Regions from separate parts of the Fictibacillus sp. KU28468 genome, predicted to be linked through region 1. Evidence: riboswitches for the same ligand, from Rfam matches in the RefSeq annotation. Region 1 holds a riboswitch; the other holds the start of a gene.
The links. Region 1 has a riboswitch for cyclic di-AMP ahead of OKX00_RS18510 (potassium channel family protein). Riboswitches for the same ligand answer to the same signal wherever they lie in the genome.
Positions count from the first base shown of each region.

Region 1 (7,897 bases):
ACGCGGTCTAATTCTTTTAAATGATAATGAATTTTTGGGGCGGGGGCTTCGAGAATATCTGCAATCATTTTTCCTGTTTTGGCTTCATCAATAATTTCCCATAAGACTTTTAAGCGAAGGGGATCGCTAATGACTTTTAACTGTTCGGCATCTTCCAAATAATAAATTTCTTGCATGTTCTTCTCCTTTTGAACGTTCAAATTATATTGAATGTTATAAATTTATATTACCTCATCCCGTAAAGTATGTCAATTTTATCCAAATGAGCCATTCGACCTAGAAATTCTAATTTTCCAAAAAATAAATTTCCAATGTTTAGATTTTTTAGTATAATGTTAGTAGTTCATAAAGTTGGAGGATTCTATTAAATGAAAATAGAAGGACTAAAGGCATATGTTGAAAAGCTGGAAGTAGCTCATTATATACTGTCTAAAAGTTTGCATCCGGAAACGACAGGTGAAGGAGATCTAACCAGAACCCAATACATTTTAATGAGAATGCTATCTGTAAGAGACCGTTGGACAGTTACTGAATTGGCTGAAATGCTTGAAGTGAAGCCGAGTGCAGTAACCGTAGCGGTGGATCGCCTTTATAAAAAGAATTACGTGCAGCGTTACCGCAGTGAAGCTGACCGAAGAATTGTTTATTTGGAGCTTTCCGAAACAGGAATTGCAATCTTGCATGAAGCTGAAGAGCGGCGTCTGGTAAGTATGGAAAATTTATTGAGCAAACTCTCTCAGGAAGAGCGTGAAATGCTGATTACGATTTACGGGAAATTTGGGAAGAATACCTCACAAAGCGAAGAACTGACGTTCGCACCATAAAAAAACAACGGATCTTTTTCCGTTGTTTTTTCTTTTGCTCATTCTGATTTGCATAAAGGGCTTTGAAATGAAATATTTCATACTCCGGCTGAAGTTGAAAATACTATAGATATTCAAGATGAAGGAGGGATCTTTATGCTGAGAAGAGAAGGGTTGATTCCCACTGTATTAGGAACTGTTGTAAGCTTGGCTTCTTTTTCTTTTAGAGGTAACACACGCAAGTATTCTTCACTTTCTAACATCCTGCTTGGGTTTGGACTTGCACATCTCGTACTTGGGGTCATCGATTTGTTTGAACATAATGAAGATGAATGGTAAGAGGGGGCTGTCCAAGAAGTCTGTAAGCTGTTGATTTCCGTTCCAGGGTGCTCGCTTTTACCGGCGCGAGCTCCTACTTTCGCGGGGCGTGCGGTGAGCCTTACCGGCGTGAACGCCTGCTTTTTGGTGCTAGCGCCTGCGGGAGTCTCACCTGTCACGCTAGTCCCGCAGGACAAGGAAGGCTCCGGCAGCTTTTTATCGCACGAAGAAAATGTGAAGTTCATTTTCGAGGAGTCTCGCACCTTCCACTTCAATCAACTTTTCATTAAAGATTTCCAAGCCAAAAAGGAGCTGCTGAAGGTCAATTTTCGACTTTCAGGACAGCCCCTTCTTCTTAGTTTAATGGACTAATTTTACGGGAATTTTAGTTGAAAACTAAGCAGTAGGAGAATGAGCCATGAAACGAATTCTTGAATTTCTATTTGTCCTTGCAATGATTGCAGCTTTGTACATCATCTTTTTTTCAAATTTAGGATTGTATTGGAAGTTGGGGAGCGCAGCTGTTTATTTCGCGATTCTTTTTATCACTATTTATTCCCTTCTGCTCGAAAACCGGACAGCGCAGCATACGCTGGTCTGGATCTATGCTTTAGTGTTCATTCCTCTTTTCGGTTATATTTTTTACTTGTATTCCGGACAGCTTTACTTAAAGGGCCACCTTTTCAAGAGCAAACGGAAGCATGACAGGGAAGAATTGCAGCTGCTGGCAAAAAGGGAACAGAAACCGGACTGGTCTTTGTTTAATGAACATCAAGCTTGTTTTTCAAAATTTGCGCATAACGTGACGATGACCTTTCAAAACAGTGCCACCCAAACAAAAATACTTAAGAACGGGCAAGAAACGTTTCCGGAAATTAAACGCCGGCTGCTGGAAGCCAAGAGGTACATACATATCGAATATTACATATTCCGATCGGACCGGCTAGGAAAAGAATTGATTGATATATTAATCCAAAAATCAGAAGAAGGGGTTGAAGTTCGCTTTTTATTTGATGCGGTGGGAAGCTTGACTCTCTCTTCGAATGAAATTGACCGGATGAAAAAAGCAGGCGTTCAGGTGCATCCGTTCCTGCCTATTAAATATGGATTCTTTAATCAAAAGTTTAATTTTAGAAATCACCGCAAGATTATCGTCATTGACGGAGCAGTGGGATTTGTCGGAGGCCTGAACGTAGGAATTGAATATTTGGGAGAGGACCAAAAATTCGGTTTTTGGCGTGATACCCATATGGTCATGGAGGGAGAGGCCGTTCAGACGCTTCATGCTGTGTTCCTTCTGGACTGGGATTACGTAAGTGAAGAATACCTGCTGGAGAATGAGGAGTATACCAAACCTGTTCCTGTTGAAGGGAACGGTGCGGTTCAGGTGGTTCCAAGCGGACCGGATACCCAGGAAGGAATCATGAGTGATTTGTATTATTCTCTCATTTCCTGTGCGACCAAATCCATCTGGATCGCCACGCCTTATTTTGTTCCAAATGAAGCCATCAGAACCGCTTTAAGAATTGCTTCCCGTAAAGGGGTTCAGGTAAGGCTGATGGTGCCTGAGATCAACGACAGCTTCCTGACACAGTATGCCACAAGATCGTATTTTCCTGAATTGCTGCGCAGCGGCATTGAGATCTATTCCTATAAGAAAGGATTTATGCACCAGAAGGTAATGATCGTGGATGGGGATATGGCATCCATTGGTACAGCGAACATGGACATGAGAAGCTTTCATCTGAACTTTGAAGTGAATGTCTTTTTAACGGGAACTTCATCGATTAAGGACCTTGTAGAACACTATGAGGAAGATATGAAAGAAAGTGAAAAGGTACGGCCTGTCGGCTTCTATAAAAGGGGGCTCTGGGAACGTACGAAGGAATCATTTGCCCGGTTGTTCTCTGGTGTTCTATAAGAGAAACCCTTGTACTAACTTTCCTCTCCGGTGAATACGTTTTATCATGATGAGTGATAAGAGGTGAACACATGGATTGGCTTGAAGCGGTCATATTAGGAATCATTCAGGGGCTGACTGAATTTTTGCCTGTCAGTTCCACCGGACATCTCCTTTTGGGAAGGCATTTCTTTCGGCTGGATGAAGCAGGGCTTTTTCTCGACAGCATGCTTCATATTGGTACGCTGATTGCAGTGATGACGATTTATTGGCGAGAGATAAAAGAACTGATTAAGCAGCCATTCAGCAGACTGTCCATGCTGCTTGTGGCAGGCACTATACCCACCGTTATTATAGGCTTGTCATTTAAGGACTATTTTGAGGAAATCTCGAAGACCGGTGTTACTGTAGGATGGGAGTTTCTTGCCACAGGGTGTGTGCTTTGGTTTGCGGATACCATGAAATCAAGAGGACATAAGAAGCTGGAAGACATTACGATCATGGATGCGGTTTTAATTGGAAGTTTTCAGGGAGCAGCAATCCTGCCTGCAGTATCCCGTTCAGGGTTAACGATTGCTGCAGCACTTTTCCGTAAGATTGACAGGGGAACAGCGGCTTACTTTTCCTTTTTGTTATCCATACCTGCGATTGCCGGCGGTTGTCTGCTTCAAGTGAAAGATGTGCTGGGCGGCCAGGCGGAACAATTATCGTTCTTCTCCCTTTTCCTTGGGACAGCCATGTCAGCATTATTTGGCTACATAGCGGTTAAATGGATGATCTCTCTAGTGAAAAAAGGTTCTTTAAAGGGTTTTGCTATATATGTATGGCTCCTTGGCATTTCAATTGTTGGAATGCAGGCAGCAGGTGTTTTTTAACCTAAAATGAAGTCCTTAAGAAAGCATTGACAATTAACATTTGCAGGATTACATTATATTTATTCAAAATCCCATAGCCTTTAAATCGCTTAATTTTAAAGATCTTGTTAAGAGCGGGGGAACCACCTTTTTTGGGGTGAATCTTAGAAATAAGAAGGGATACTTTCAATTCCTAATCCGGCAGCTAACCTCGTAAGCGTTATACAGGAAGAAAGGGACAGTTTGGAAAGTAGCTGACCATTTTTTATAATGGTCTTTTTTTATTTGTTCTTAACTGATATTTGTTTCTAAGGAGAGAGAAGAATGGACAAGCAGTTTGCCGTTATAGGGTTAGGCCGTTTCGGTGGAAGCATATGCAGAGAATTTGCAAAAATGGGTTATGAAGTCATGGCTGTTGACCGGGATATCGAGCGGGTAAATGAATACGCCAGTATTGCTACTCAGGCTGTACAGGCAAACTCTACAGACGAGAAAGCATTAAGCGCCCTCGGTATTCGAAATTTCAATCATGTGATCGTATCGATTGGGGAAGATATCCAATCCAGTATCTTAACTACGCTTCTTTTAAAAGAAGCAGGAGTGAAAAGAGTCTGGGTTAAAGCTCAAAATGACTATCATCATAAAGTCCTTGAAAAAGTGGGTGCGGACCGAATCATACATCCTGAACGTGACATGGCCCTCAGGGTAGCACAGCTCATTACGTCTGAGAAAATTATTGATTTTATTGAACTATCCAACGAACACAGCATCATTGAAGTGGGAGTCACTGACAAACTTGCAGGCAAAACCCTGACGGAACTTGATGTCCGTGCCAAATATGGATGTAACATTGTCGCAATAAAAAAAGACAACGATATTCTTGTTTCTCCCATTGCCAATGTGGTATTGAAGCCAGGTGATGTTCTCGTAGTGATCGGACAAAATAAAGATTTAAACCGTTTCGAAAATGAAGGAGTGTAGTTTTCAGTGGCACTTAAAGTAGAGAGACGCAGTTCGTTCTTTTACCATCCGATCAAGCTGAATCCTCCCCAGATTCTCGCACTTGTTTTCTTGGCTCTCGTGCTTGTTGGCGGAGTGCTTCTCAAGCTGCCGATCGCTGCTGAAGAGCATATGAGTTGGATCGACGCTTTCTTTACCGCAGTATCAGCAGCAACAGTGACAGGCCTGGTTACCGTTGATCCTGGATCTGCCTTCACGCTGTTCGGTCAGATCGTTATCCTATTTCTCATCCAAGTGGGAGGACTTGGAATCATGTCCTTTGCTGTACTGGTCGTTCTCATGCTCGGGAAACGTATTGGCATCAAGCAGCGGCTTATCATGCAAGAGGCATTAAACCAGCCTTCCATTGGCGGAGTAATCAGGCTGGTAAGAAATCTTCTTCTCTTTTCTTTAATTATCGAGTCGATTGCTGTCTTCTTTCTTTCTTTGCGATGGGTCCCGGATCTGGGCTGGGGCAAGGGAATTTATTATAGTATTTTTCATACGATAGCAGCTTACAATAATGCTGGTTTTGGTTTGTGGCCAGACAATCTTACGAGGTATGTCGGTGACCCTACCGTCAACCTTGTGATTACACTTTTAATCATTACCGGCGGAATTGGTTTTACGGTACTTGTGGATCTTTGGTATAGCCGAAAGTGGCGAAATCTTTCACTTCATTCAAAAATCATGATTATCAGCACGATTTTAGTCAACCTGGTTTCCATTCTGCTCATTTATGCATTTGAATACAATAATCCTCATACACTGGGCCATCTTTCACAGTCTGATAAAATATGGGCAGCTTATTTTCAGGGCATTTCTCCACGGACAGCTGGATTTAATACGATTGACATCGGGAGTATGAGGCAGGATTCAATATTATTTACAATCATGCTCATGTTCATTGGGGCAGGGAGTACATCTACTGGCGGAGGAATAAAGCTGACAACATTCATTGTCATCATCTTTGCAGTCGTTACCTTTTTGCGCGGAAAGGAAGATACGACCATTATGAAACGGACGATACGCAATACAGTCATCTTTCGGGCGCTTGCCATCGCAACGATCAGCATGATGCTTGTATTCGGTGGAGCCATTCTGTTGGCAATGACTGAGAAAGCTCCTTTCCTTAACATTCTGTTTGAGGTAGTCTCTGCATTCGGTACAGTCGGGCTGACAATGGGCTTAACATTCCACCTCACTTTTTTCGGCAAAATCGTTATTATCTGCATTATGTTCTTGGGGAAAATCGGGCCTCTGACGCTCGCTTTCTCCATTGCTAAACCGAATAAAGCTAACATTCGCTATCCTGATGGCGAAGTGTTTACAGGATAAAAAAGAGGCGCGGGAAATTCTCCGCACCTCTTTTTTTATGGTTTTATTTAATTAAGTTTGCTTCTCGTGCGGGCGTAAAAAAAATAAACGATTAGGCCGATAGAAATCCAGATGACAAAAGAAATCCATGTGATCGAAGGAAGACTGATCATCAAGTAAAGACAGAATAAAACGGTTAAGATCGGCAATACAGGAACAAATGGAGCTTTGAATGCTCTTTCCAGGTTTGGATGTGTTTTCCTTAACACGATCACAGCTACGGCGATAAGAGCAAATGCTGACAATGTTCCCATGTTAACTAGGTGTGCAAGCGTTGTAAGATCGATAAAACCGGCAATTCCGGCTGCGATAAATCCCGTAAGCCAGGTATTTTTGAACGGCGTTTTAAATACCGGATGGACTTTAGAAAGTACAGGAGGCAGCAGGCCGTCGCGGCTCATCGCATAAGAAATTCGAACCTGTCCGAAAAGCATGACGAGCAGAACAGTGGTAATTCCCGTAATCGCACCGACTGATACAAGACCTGCAATGGAATCCTGGCCTACGTAGTGCAGGGCGAATGAAACAGGGTCTGCTACGTTCAATTTATTGTAGGGCACCATACCAGTTAAAATAAGGGATACTACAATATACAATGCGGTACAGATGGTAAGCGACCAGATAATTCCGAGAGGCAGATCACGCTGCGGCCGTTTAACTTCTTCGGCTGCTGTTGCTACTGCGTCGAATCCGATATAGGCAAAGAATACCGTTGCGGCACCAGCTACAATCCCTTCGAAACCAAACGGCATAAATGGTGTCCAGTTATCCGGTTTCACATAGCCGACACCGGCAACAATAAACAGAATAATAACAGCAAGCTTTATGAATACCATAATATTGTTGACACGGGCGCTCTCCCTGATTCCTCTGCTTAATAGCGTAGTAATCAGCAAAATAATGATAACCGCCGGGAGGTTAATCCATCCCCCCTTGCCGGATCCTGGAGCTGTTGCAAGCTCAACTGGAAGGTGAAGGCCGAATCCAGCGATCAATGACTGGAAATAAGCGGACCAGCCGGTTGCAACAGCAGATGTGGCGAGCAAGTACTCCAGCATCAGATCCCAGCCGATCAAAAAGGCAAAAACTTCACCTAGCGTGGCATAAGTATAGGTATAAACACTGCCGGCGATAGGAACGGTCGATGCAAACTCGGCATAGCAGAAGGCGGCGAAAGCACAAGCAAGACCAGATATGATAAAAGAAAGGATGAGAGCAGGACCAGCATGTTCAGCTGCTACAACTCCAGTCAAAACAAATATTCCGGTTCCTATAATAGCCCCGATGCCCAATAATGTTAAATCAAATGCTCCTAATGAGCGGTTCAATCCTTTATTGTTACTTTGAGCTAACATTTCTGAAATGGATTTTTTTCTGAAAATACTCATTGATGACCTCCATTTAAAGATTAATCTTTATAGTTTGAATATATTGAAAATTTTTATTTTCAAACTATTTGTAGTATATTGTCGAATGATGGTCTTGTCAATGGCTAACTAATTAGATAACTTTTCCAGGATCAAGATTTTTAAGTCAATTTCTTAGAAGCTGCTCTAATAATTCACTGTATTTCTTTTTCTCATCTAATGAAGAAACAGCATCATACTTCAACAATGTCTCCTTAATTACTTCCTCTTGTTTCTTAG
Region 1 is NZ_CP110666.1:3,525,750-3,533,646, reverse strand. Features, by position in the region: gene OKX00_RS18540 (ArsR/SmtB family transcription factor) at 1-176, opposite strand, end outside; gene OKX00_RS18535 (MarR family winged helix-turn-helix transcriptional regulator) at 369-824, shown strand; gene OKX00_RS18530 (asparagine synthase) at 960-1,142, shown strand; gene OKX00_RS18525 (hypothetical protein) at 1,173-1,493, shown strand; gene cls (cardiolipin synthase) at 1,540-3,042, shown strand; gene OKX00_RS18515 (undecaprenyl-diphosphate phosphatase) at 3,114-3,896, shown strand; cyclic di-AMP (ydaO/yuaA leader) riboswitch at 3,973-4,110, shown strand; gene OKX00_RS18510 (potassium channel family protein) at 4,200-4,856, shown strand; gene OKX00_RS18505 (TrkH family potassium uptake protein) at 4,863-6,212, shown strand; gene OKX00_RS18500 (branched-chain amino acid transporter BcaP) at 6,260-7,639, opposite strand; gene OKX00_RS18495 (hypothetical protein) at 7,785-7,897, opposite strand, start outside.

Region 2 (7,897 bases), 410 kb from region 1:
CTGCCCCATGATGAAAACTATTAACCGATATATCCTCAGTTCCAAGAATTTCGGACAAAAGCGTACCTTTTTCTACGCTGATGGAATGAGTAGCAGCCGAACGCGCACCGTCCTGATAATGTTTAATGACATCCTCTCTCTCTTCATTTAGATCCTGCACCAGCGTGCCACCCAAAGCTCCGTTCAATACCTGAATTCCCCGGCAGATCGCAAAGATAGGAATATTATTATTCTGTGCATAGTTGATGAGGTTGATTTCTGTTTCATCTCGTTCCGGAATGACTTTTCCAAGATTAGGATGCGGTTCTGCTCCAATTTGCTGTGGATCCATGTCCTCTCCCCCGCTGAGCAATATGCCATCACACAGGGCTGCCCATTCTTTCACCGTTTCTTTGTCACCCATAGGAAGTATGACTGGAACACCACCCGCCTTCATAACGGAAGTAGCATAGCTATAGTGCAAATAGGCCGTTTCCTGACCTCCTATGTCCTTTGTTGAGCATGTAATCCCGATCACTGGCTTCTGATTCTCCAAAATAACATCTCCTGTCTGATTTTCGTTATAGGAGTCTTTACCCTATTTAGGACATTTTCAATTCGTTAAATTTCTCCAAATGAATAGCCCCTGCTATGCAGGAGCTATTATTCTTATTATATCTTGGCTTTGCAAAAGCATATTGTTGATTTTCAATCTTAATGGGCTTCGCAAACTGATGCTTAAAAGAGTCCCTCAAGTCTTTTCTCCAATAATAAGGGGTGATAGCAGGCGATGATAAGAGCCTGCTGATTTGTGAAACAAACGGAGCGCCAGAAATCAACAACATTGACTAACAGAGCTAATATCTTAAGTTCAACAGAACATTCCTTACAGCTTCATCCTTCATGACGGTGTCTTTGTATTTTCTTGTGATTTCTGTTAGTGCCACATCATGATAAAAGAATTCCGCGAAGAATTTGACGAGAGGACGTGATTTCGTCCGAATGGCTTGCCAGGCCGTATCTTCCATCCCAGCAAAGAGCATCTCCTCTTCGTCCACGATCAGGATCCGGCTTCTCTCCAACGTTCCGTGCTGCGTATCTGGTATTAAAGTCGAGACGTCCGGAATTTCCGTGGAGAGTTCACCGATCACATGAATTTTTACTGAAAGCCCGTTTTTATATTTCTCTTCCAGTAAAGAGAGATAGCCTGTTAAGTCATCCGCCCACCCAGAAATGATAATGGATTGTTCCGCTCCCTGCAGCAGACCTTGCAGGACAGATTGGATGGACTGATTGTCTTTCAGCGTCCACACCCGGTCGTCGGTTACTGTTTTTTTTATCTGTGCTTCTCTAAGCTGCTGTACATTGGTCTCAAAGTCGGCTTTGAGCTTTTTAATCGTTGCCTCGATCGGCAGTGCGGTATACAGCCGCTTTTTTTCCACCGTTGATTCCATGATCATTCCTTTTTCCGCCAGACGGTGAAGCACCTCATACACTTTGGAACGGGGAACTCCAGAACGTTTGACAATACCGGTAGCATCCAGCGGCTGATCCTCGGTGATTAAGGATTGATACACCTGGCTTTCATATTGAGTAAATCCGAATTGCTGCAGCATGTTTTTGACTCCTTGACTTTAATCACTATGTAAATCATAACACAGTCCTTTCCAATTTATGTACAAACAAACTTTTATCTTGTTTTTCCTTTTATAAATGTTACTATTACAGTGGTAACTTTTTCACAAAAGGATGAATAGCTATGAATAAACGTGTTTACTTATTGACCATCGTATCTTTTGTTGTAGGTATGGTTGAATTGATCATTGGCGGAATACTTGATCTCGTGGCGGAAGACTTACATGTCAGCATCGGCCATGCCGGTTTTCTGATCACAGCATTTTCGCTTGTTTTTGCGATCGCCTCACCTCTTCTTCTTATGATGACATCTAAAGTAGAAAGAAAACGCCTTACCCTGCTGACACTGCTCGTGTTTTTTGCCGGAAACGGCATTGCGATCTTCAGCCCGACATACAGTGTGCTCTTGATTGCTCGAATCCTATCAGCGGCAAGCGGCTCTCTGCTGGTTGTTCTGTGCATCACAATCGCATCTAATATCGTATCTGAACAATATCGTGCTCGTGCCATCGGTGTCGTTTTCATGGGAATCAGTGCCTCGCTCGTGCTTGGAGTTCCGATCGGATTAATGCTTGGAAATGCATTCGGCTGGCGTGCTCCTTTTATTTTGATCGCTGGATTGACGCTGCTTTCCATGGCTGGGGTTTACTTTTTTATGGAGCAAATGGCTTCAAAACCTGCTGTTTCCCTTATGATACAGATAAAGACGCTGAAAAACCGAAAGCTTCTGTTCGGCCAGTTAACGTCCTTCCTCTTTTTGGCCGGCCACTTGACGCTTTATGGATATTTAACGCCCTTCTTAAAAACAGCCCTTGGCCTGAACGGAACGTGGGTAAGCATTGTTTATCTCGTCTTTGGCTGTGCGGCGGTAGCTGGCGGAGGTGTTGGAGGTTTTCTTGCTGACCGTTTGGGTACGAAACGCTCTATTATTGGATTTATCATCCTTTTCGGGTTTACGATGTTCGTTATTCCTTATACAACGTTTTCCCTTCCGTTTTTCTTGAGCGTGATGATTATCTGGAGCATGCTGAGCTGGGCCATTACACCCGCGATGCAGAGCTATCTTATCGAATCTTCCACTGCTGAAACTTCAGATATCCAGCAAAGCCTGAACAACACGGCGCTTCACTTTGGTATTGCGTTCGGTTCTGCCATCGGCGGTTTTGTGATTGAGCAATCTACCGTAGAATCCAATGCAACCGTCGGCGGATGTTTCATTATTATCGCCCTGGCTACCGCTTTGATTTCAATGTCAGAACGCAAGCGGAGCTTATCAGCCTTACGAATCCATCCTAAAACAGAAAAAACACTTCCGTGAGGTAAAATCTTCGGAAGTGTTTTTTCATCAACTATTTTTTAAAACGGTAAGGCACGGTCGCAATAACCACATCTCGTTTAAAGAGCAAATACGCTCGAATCAGTAAGCTTGACTGGTTATGAAGAATATTATGCCAGCTTTTCTTCGTAATGAACTGAGGTATCAATACGGTTACTTGATAGTTATTTTCATTCGCTTTATGCTGTACCGTGTCAATAAATTTCGTCAATGGCTGGATAATGCTTCGATAATGGGAATGCAGCGTAACGAGGCGCACATTCGGCTGCCATTTCTTCCATTTTTCTTCGAATATTCTTTCATCCTCACGCTCAAATGCAACATATACCGCTATGACCTGATCTGTAAGTGAGGTAGCAAAATTGATGGAGTTTTCAACAACTTGTGTAATTCCTGCTACAGGTACGATAATGACGTTGCCTTCAATCGTCTTCGGCTGCTGATCCGGTTTAATTCTTAATTGTTCCCCTACTAATTCATAATGTGTTTTGATCTTATGAAAGATGATGACGATGATCGGCAAGAAGATTAATACCGGCCACACCTGTGGAAATTTAGTAAAGAAGAACATCAGGGTTACCGTTAAACTGATGAGAGCTCCGGTTGCATTGATAATAAGCTTTGATACCCATCCCTTTGGTTTTTCCCTGATCCATTTCACGATCATGCCTGACTGAGACAAGGTGAAGGGGATAAACACCCCGACGGCATAAAGCGGAATAAGATGTTCTGTCTGTCCTTTAAACAGGATGATCAGGATAATCGCGCTGACTCCCAATGTAATGATTCCATTTGAGTAACCAAGCCTGTCACCCCTAATGGTGAACATCCGCATGATAAATTTATCTTTTGCAAGGTTAACTGCGAGCAACGGGAAAGCGGAATATCCTGTGTTTGCCGCCAAAATTAGAATTAATGCTGTTGTTCCCTGAATAAAATAATACATATAGTTTCTTCCAAATGTATGGTCGGCAATTTGAGAAACCACTGTCTCCTTTACACTTGGAGTAATTCCATAATAATAAGCCAAATAAACAATTCCTGAAAATAGTAAAGCCAATAATCCGCCCATGGCCATCAACGTCTTTGACGCATTGTTGGGGGCAGGATCCTTGAAATTCGGTATAGCATTGGAAATGGCTTCTACACCTGTTAACGCTGAGCTGCCTGAAGCAAAGGCCTTCAGCAATAAAAACAGACTGATTCCGGCAACTGGTGTTCCAACAGACGTATGTAAGTCAGCAGGCACCTGGCCCGTTGAAATTTGATACAATCCAACACCTATCAAGATAAATAAAGCTAGGACAAACAGATAAACGGGATAAGCTAAAATTGAAGCAGATTCTGTTACCCCGCGCAAATTTAAAGTTGTAAGGAACAAAACAAACACAATCGCAATCGGTACAGTATAAGAATGCAGCGCCGGGAAAGCAGACGTAATAGCATCTGTACCCGCTGACACACTAACTGCCACGGTTAAAATATAATCAACCAGCAGCGAGCCGCCTGCGATTAATCCAGGATTTACTCCTAAATTATCTCTTGAAACAACATAAGCCCCACCGCCATGTGGATAGGCAAAGATGATCTGCCGATAGGATAAAATAAGGGCAGTTAAAAGAATAAGTACACCAACCGCAATGGGAATGGAATACCAGAAAGCCGCAGCACCAACCGTAACTAAGACGATCAAGATCTGCTCCGGTCCATACGCAACAGATGATAACGCATCTGAGGAAAGAATGGCTAAAGCTTTTGTTTTGTTAAGCTTCTGCTCCCCCAGCTCATTTGATTTGAGCGGTCTTCCGATTAATAGTCTCTTTAAATAAGAAAACACTGTTTTTCCTCCGCCGATAAAAAATTTGTGTATAGATGCACATGAAAAAAGCCCCCAAGCCAATTTTAATAGACCTGCGGACGTTTGTTTACCAGTCTCACAAGCTTCATTTCCTTCTCATTAACGCTTACGAGGTTAGCTGTCGGATTCGGGCCATTGAGTAGCCCTACCTGCTTAAGGATTCACCCCCAGGACTTTTTAAAAAAGCCCATTATGGTTCCCCCGCACCAATTGGTTTAAGCGATTTAAGAATTTGAAACTTAGATAATAATACTCCTCTCTTAAAAAAATGTAAATACAAAGATTAAAAACTTTACTTAAAGGTAATTTTAAAGATGTGGGTAATATTTAATATACAAAGAAATTTTGAACTTCCCGAAAAAAAAGGAGGATTTAAAATGTCTAAAAAAGAAGGGCACTTATTCTCAGATGAGTTCCTGGAGCAACTAGCTAAAGAGATCAACGAGCAATACGGCGGACCGGAATTTAACAAAAGCGACGAAGAACCAGATATAGAAACAGAAGAAATGATATAAATCAACTTGAATGATGAAGAGCCTGGAGCGTTGAAATCCCCGGCTCTTTCCATCCTCCATCGTGGTTATTCATATCATCCTCATTTGAAGTGCCCGTTTACGGTAAACCTTCATATAAAAATAGGTAAAAATAGGAATGCCCCTTACGTTCAGGACTATATTGATATAGTCACGTAAAAAATGAATGGCAGGAGGCTTTCTATGTACCTTTTTAAAAGAATGGATCGCCTTGTTGAAATGGCAGCATACTCTGTTCAGAACCGCTTTTCTAAAACTGCATTACTCGTAATGACTTCAATTGCTTCTGCAGTGACTGCACTCCTGCAATCTGCTGGAGGTACTCTGCCGATGATCGGACTCATCATCAGCCCCCTTTCCACTCTTCCTGTTGTTTTGATCACCATCATCTCTCCGCTTCTTGGGTTTTACTCCTTCGCTTTAACATGTCTGCTCCTTGTTATTGTGCAGCCTAGTGAATTATTGATTTTTATTTTTACAACCGGTTTGGCTTGGATTGGGATTGGGTAATGGCTTTACTTTTTTTAAAAGACGTATTTTGATTGTAACCACTGGTTCCATTTGTCTTATTTCTGGAATTTGCATCATGCTGATCGGATTTCAATTTCCTCTATTCGGGCCCGCATTCCACAGTACCGGCAACTTTTATCTTTGGCTGTACCTATTGCTTTTCACGTGGGGATATAGTTTGGCCTGGCTGGAAATCACATGGTTTATCCTAAAAAAATATGTGAGGAGACAGCTATGATCTAAACTTTAAAGTTTTGTCCGTTCAACGTAATATCCTGGCCCGGATAATCATGAAAATACCTGAACTCCTTCAAGCATCCTGAGTCTTTCCCGACTACTCCTGAATTGGTAGCCGTTCCTTGCCCGATGACTTTATTTCCCTGTCTAGTTACTTCTATCACTCTGCCTGAACCTGTTGCCACACCTGCTTCCCCGACAATAAGCCTTCCTCTTGCCGTAAATAATAAACTGATTGGATGCTGTAACCCTTTTACAGCCGCTTCGATTCGATAGCCTTCTTTCAGGGCAATGTCACCCGGATTGGTTGTTCCTTCTCGGTCCATAGATTCTCTCTCTCTCGTTATACAGTATGGATATTCATCACGTACAGGTCTTATTCTTGAACGATCGTTACCTTTCATCTTGAGCTTCATCTATTACATATTTTTCTTCCCTCGTCTCATACTGAGAGCAGTATCTTACCTGGGGTGATAAGCAAATGGCGTAACAAAGGTTACGAAAACAGCCATTAAAAAAGAAGGAAGGACCGAAATCCTTCCTTCTTTTCAGTTCACGTGAGTGTGTTTCAAAAATTCATCCAGCGTCCTTACCTTACCGATTTTCGGAAAAATAAAGCGGCAGGATGCGTCATGCTCTTCCTGGCTGAGCGCAACCATCGCGTCCGTTATGAAAACTTGGTTGTATCCAAACTGGAAGGCTTCTCTCGCCGTACTTTCAACACCGATGTTGGTGGCAATCCCGCAGAGCACAATGGTGTCAATTCCGCGGCGCCTGAGCTGAAGATCAAGATCCGTACCAAAAAAAGCTCCCCATTGGCGCTTCGTGACGACGTAATCATTGTCCTTAACACCAAGTTCAGGTGCAAACTCAGCCCAGTCAGCAGGGCGTTCAGCAGAAGCAGCAGGCTTGTCAATCGCCGGTTTCAATGCATCTTTTCCATCATGAAACTCCACGTTCACGAACGATATAAATCCCTCTTTTTGGCGGAACAGCTTCACCAATTCAGCAGCCTTCTCCACTACCTCTTGTCCGCCAGGGAATTTGACGATCCCTTTTTGAAGATCGATAATGACGAGCGCTGTTTTATGAAAATCGATGTTTAGTGAATTCATAGCTTAGTTCTTCATTTTTAAAAGTGTGGAATAGTTTCTTTCCGGTACAAGACCTTCTTTCGCCGCGCGATTAAGCAAAGAAATGATCGCTTCATAGCCCTTTTCGCCTAAATCAGCGGTAAATTCATTCACATAGAGGTTGATGTGCTGCTGAGCTACATCGAGTGATAGTTCGCTTGCATGCTGCATGACATATTCTCTTGACGCTTCTGGAGAGTCCCACGCATAGGCAACTGAGGAACGAATCCATTTCGTGATTGATTTAATATCCATCGACTTGCGGGCAATAATCGCACCGAGCGGTATCGGCAGCCCAGTGTCCTCTTCCCACCAGTTACCCATATCGGCCAACAGGTTCAAGCCATAATTTTGATAGGTAAAACGGGCTTCATGAATGACGAGGCCAGCATCAATCTTACCTTCTTTAACAGCCGGCATGATTTGGTCAAACGGCATTACGACTGTTTCTCCAATTCCGCCTGGTACATTTTGAGCTGCCCATAGGCGGAACAGCAAATAAGCCGTAGAACGTTCGCTCGGCACGGCAACCCTTTTTCCTGACAGCATGTCCGGACTTACTTCGCCATTTTGATTCACAAGAACAAGCGGGCCGCAGCCTCGTCCAAGTGCTCCTCCGCAAGGAATCAAATCATAATGATCCAGCACCCAAGGAAGTGCAGCATACGAAATCTTT
Region 2 is NZ_CP110666.1:3,113,905-3,121,801, forward strand. Features, by position in the region: gene OKX00_RS16220 (gamma-glutamyl-gamma-aminobutyrate hydrolase family protein) at 1-535, opposite strand, end outside; gene OKX00_RS16225 (TrmB family transcriptional regulator) at 837-1,595, opposite strand; gene OKX00_RS16230 (MFS transporter) at 1,739-2,932, shown strand; gene OKX00_RS16235 (APC family permease) at 2,964-4,787, opposite strand; cyclic di-AMP (ydaO/yuaA leader) riboswitch at 4,897-5,040, opposite strand; gene OKX00_RS16240 (hypothetical protein) at 5,186-5,323, shown strand; gene OKX00_RS16245 (hypothetical protein) at 5,525-5,851, shown strand; gene OKX00_RS16250 (hypothetical protein) at 6,091-6,492, opposite strand; gene OKX00_RS16255 (hydrolase) at 6,637-7,203, opposite strand; gene OKX00_RS16260 (1,4-dihydroxy-6-naphtoate synthase) at 7,207-7,897, opposite strand, start outside.
Region 2: another riboswitch for cyclic di-AMP. It lies ahead of OKX00_RS16235 (APC family permease); the one in region 1 lies ahead of OKX00_RS18510 (potassium channel family protein).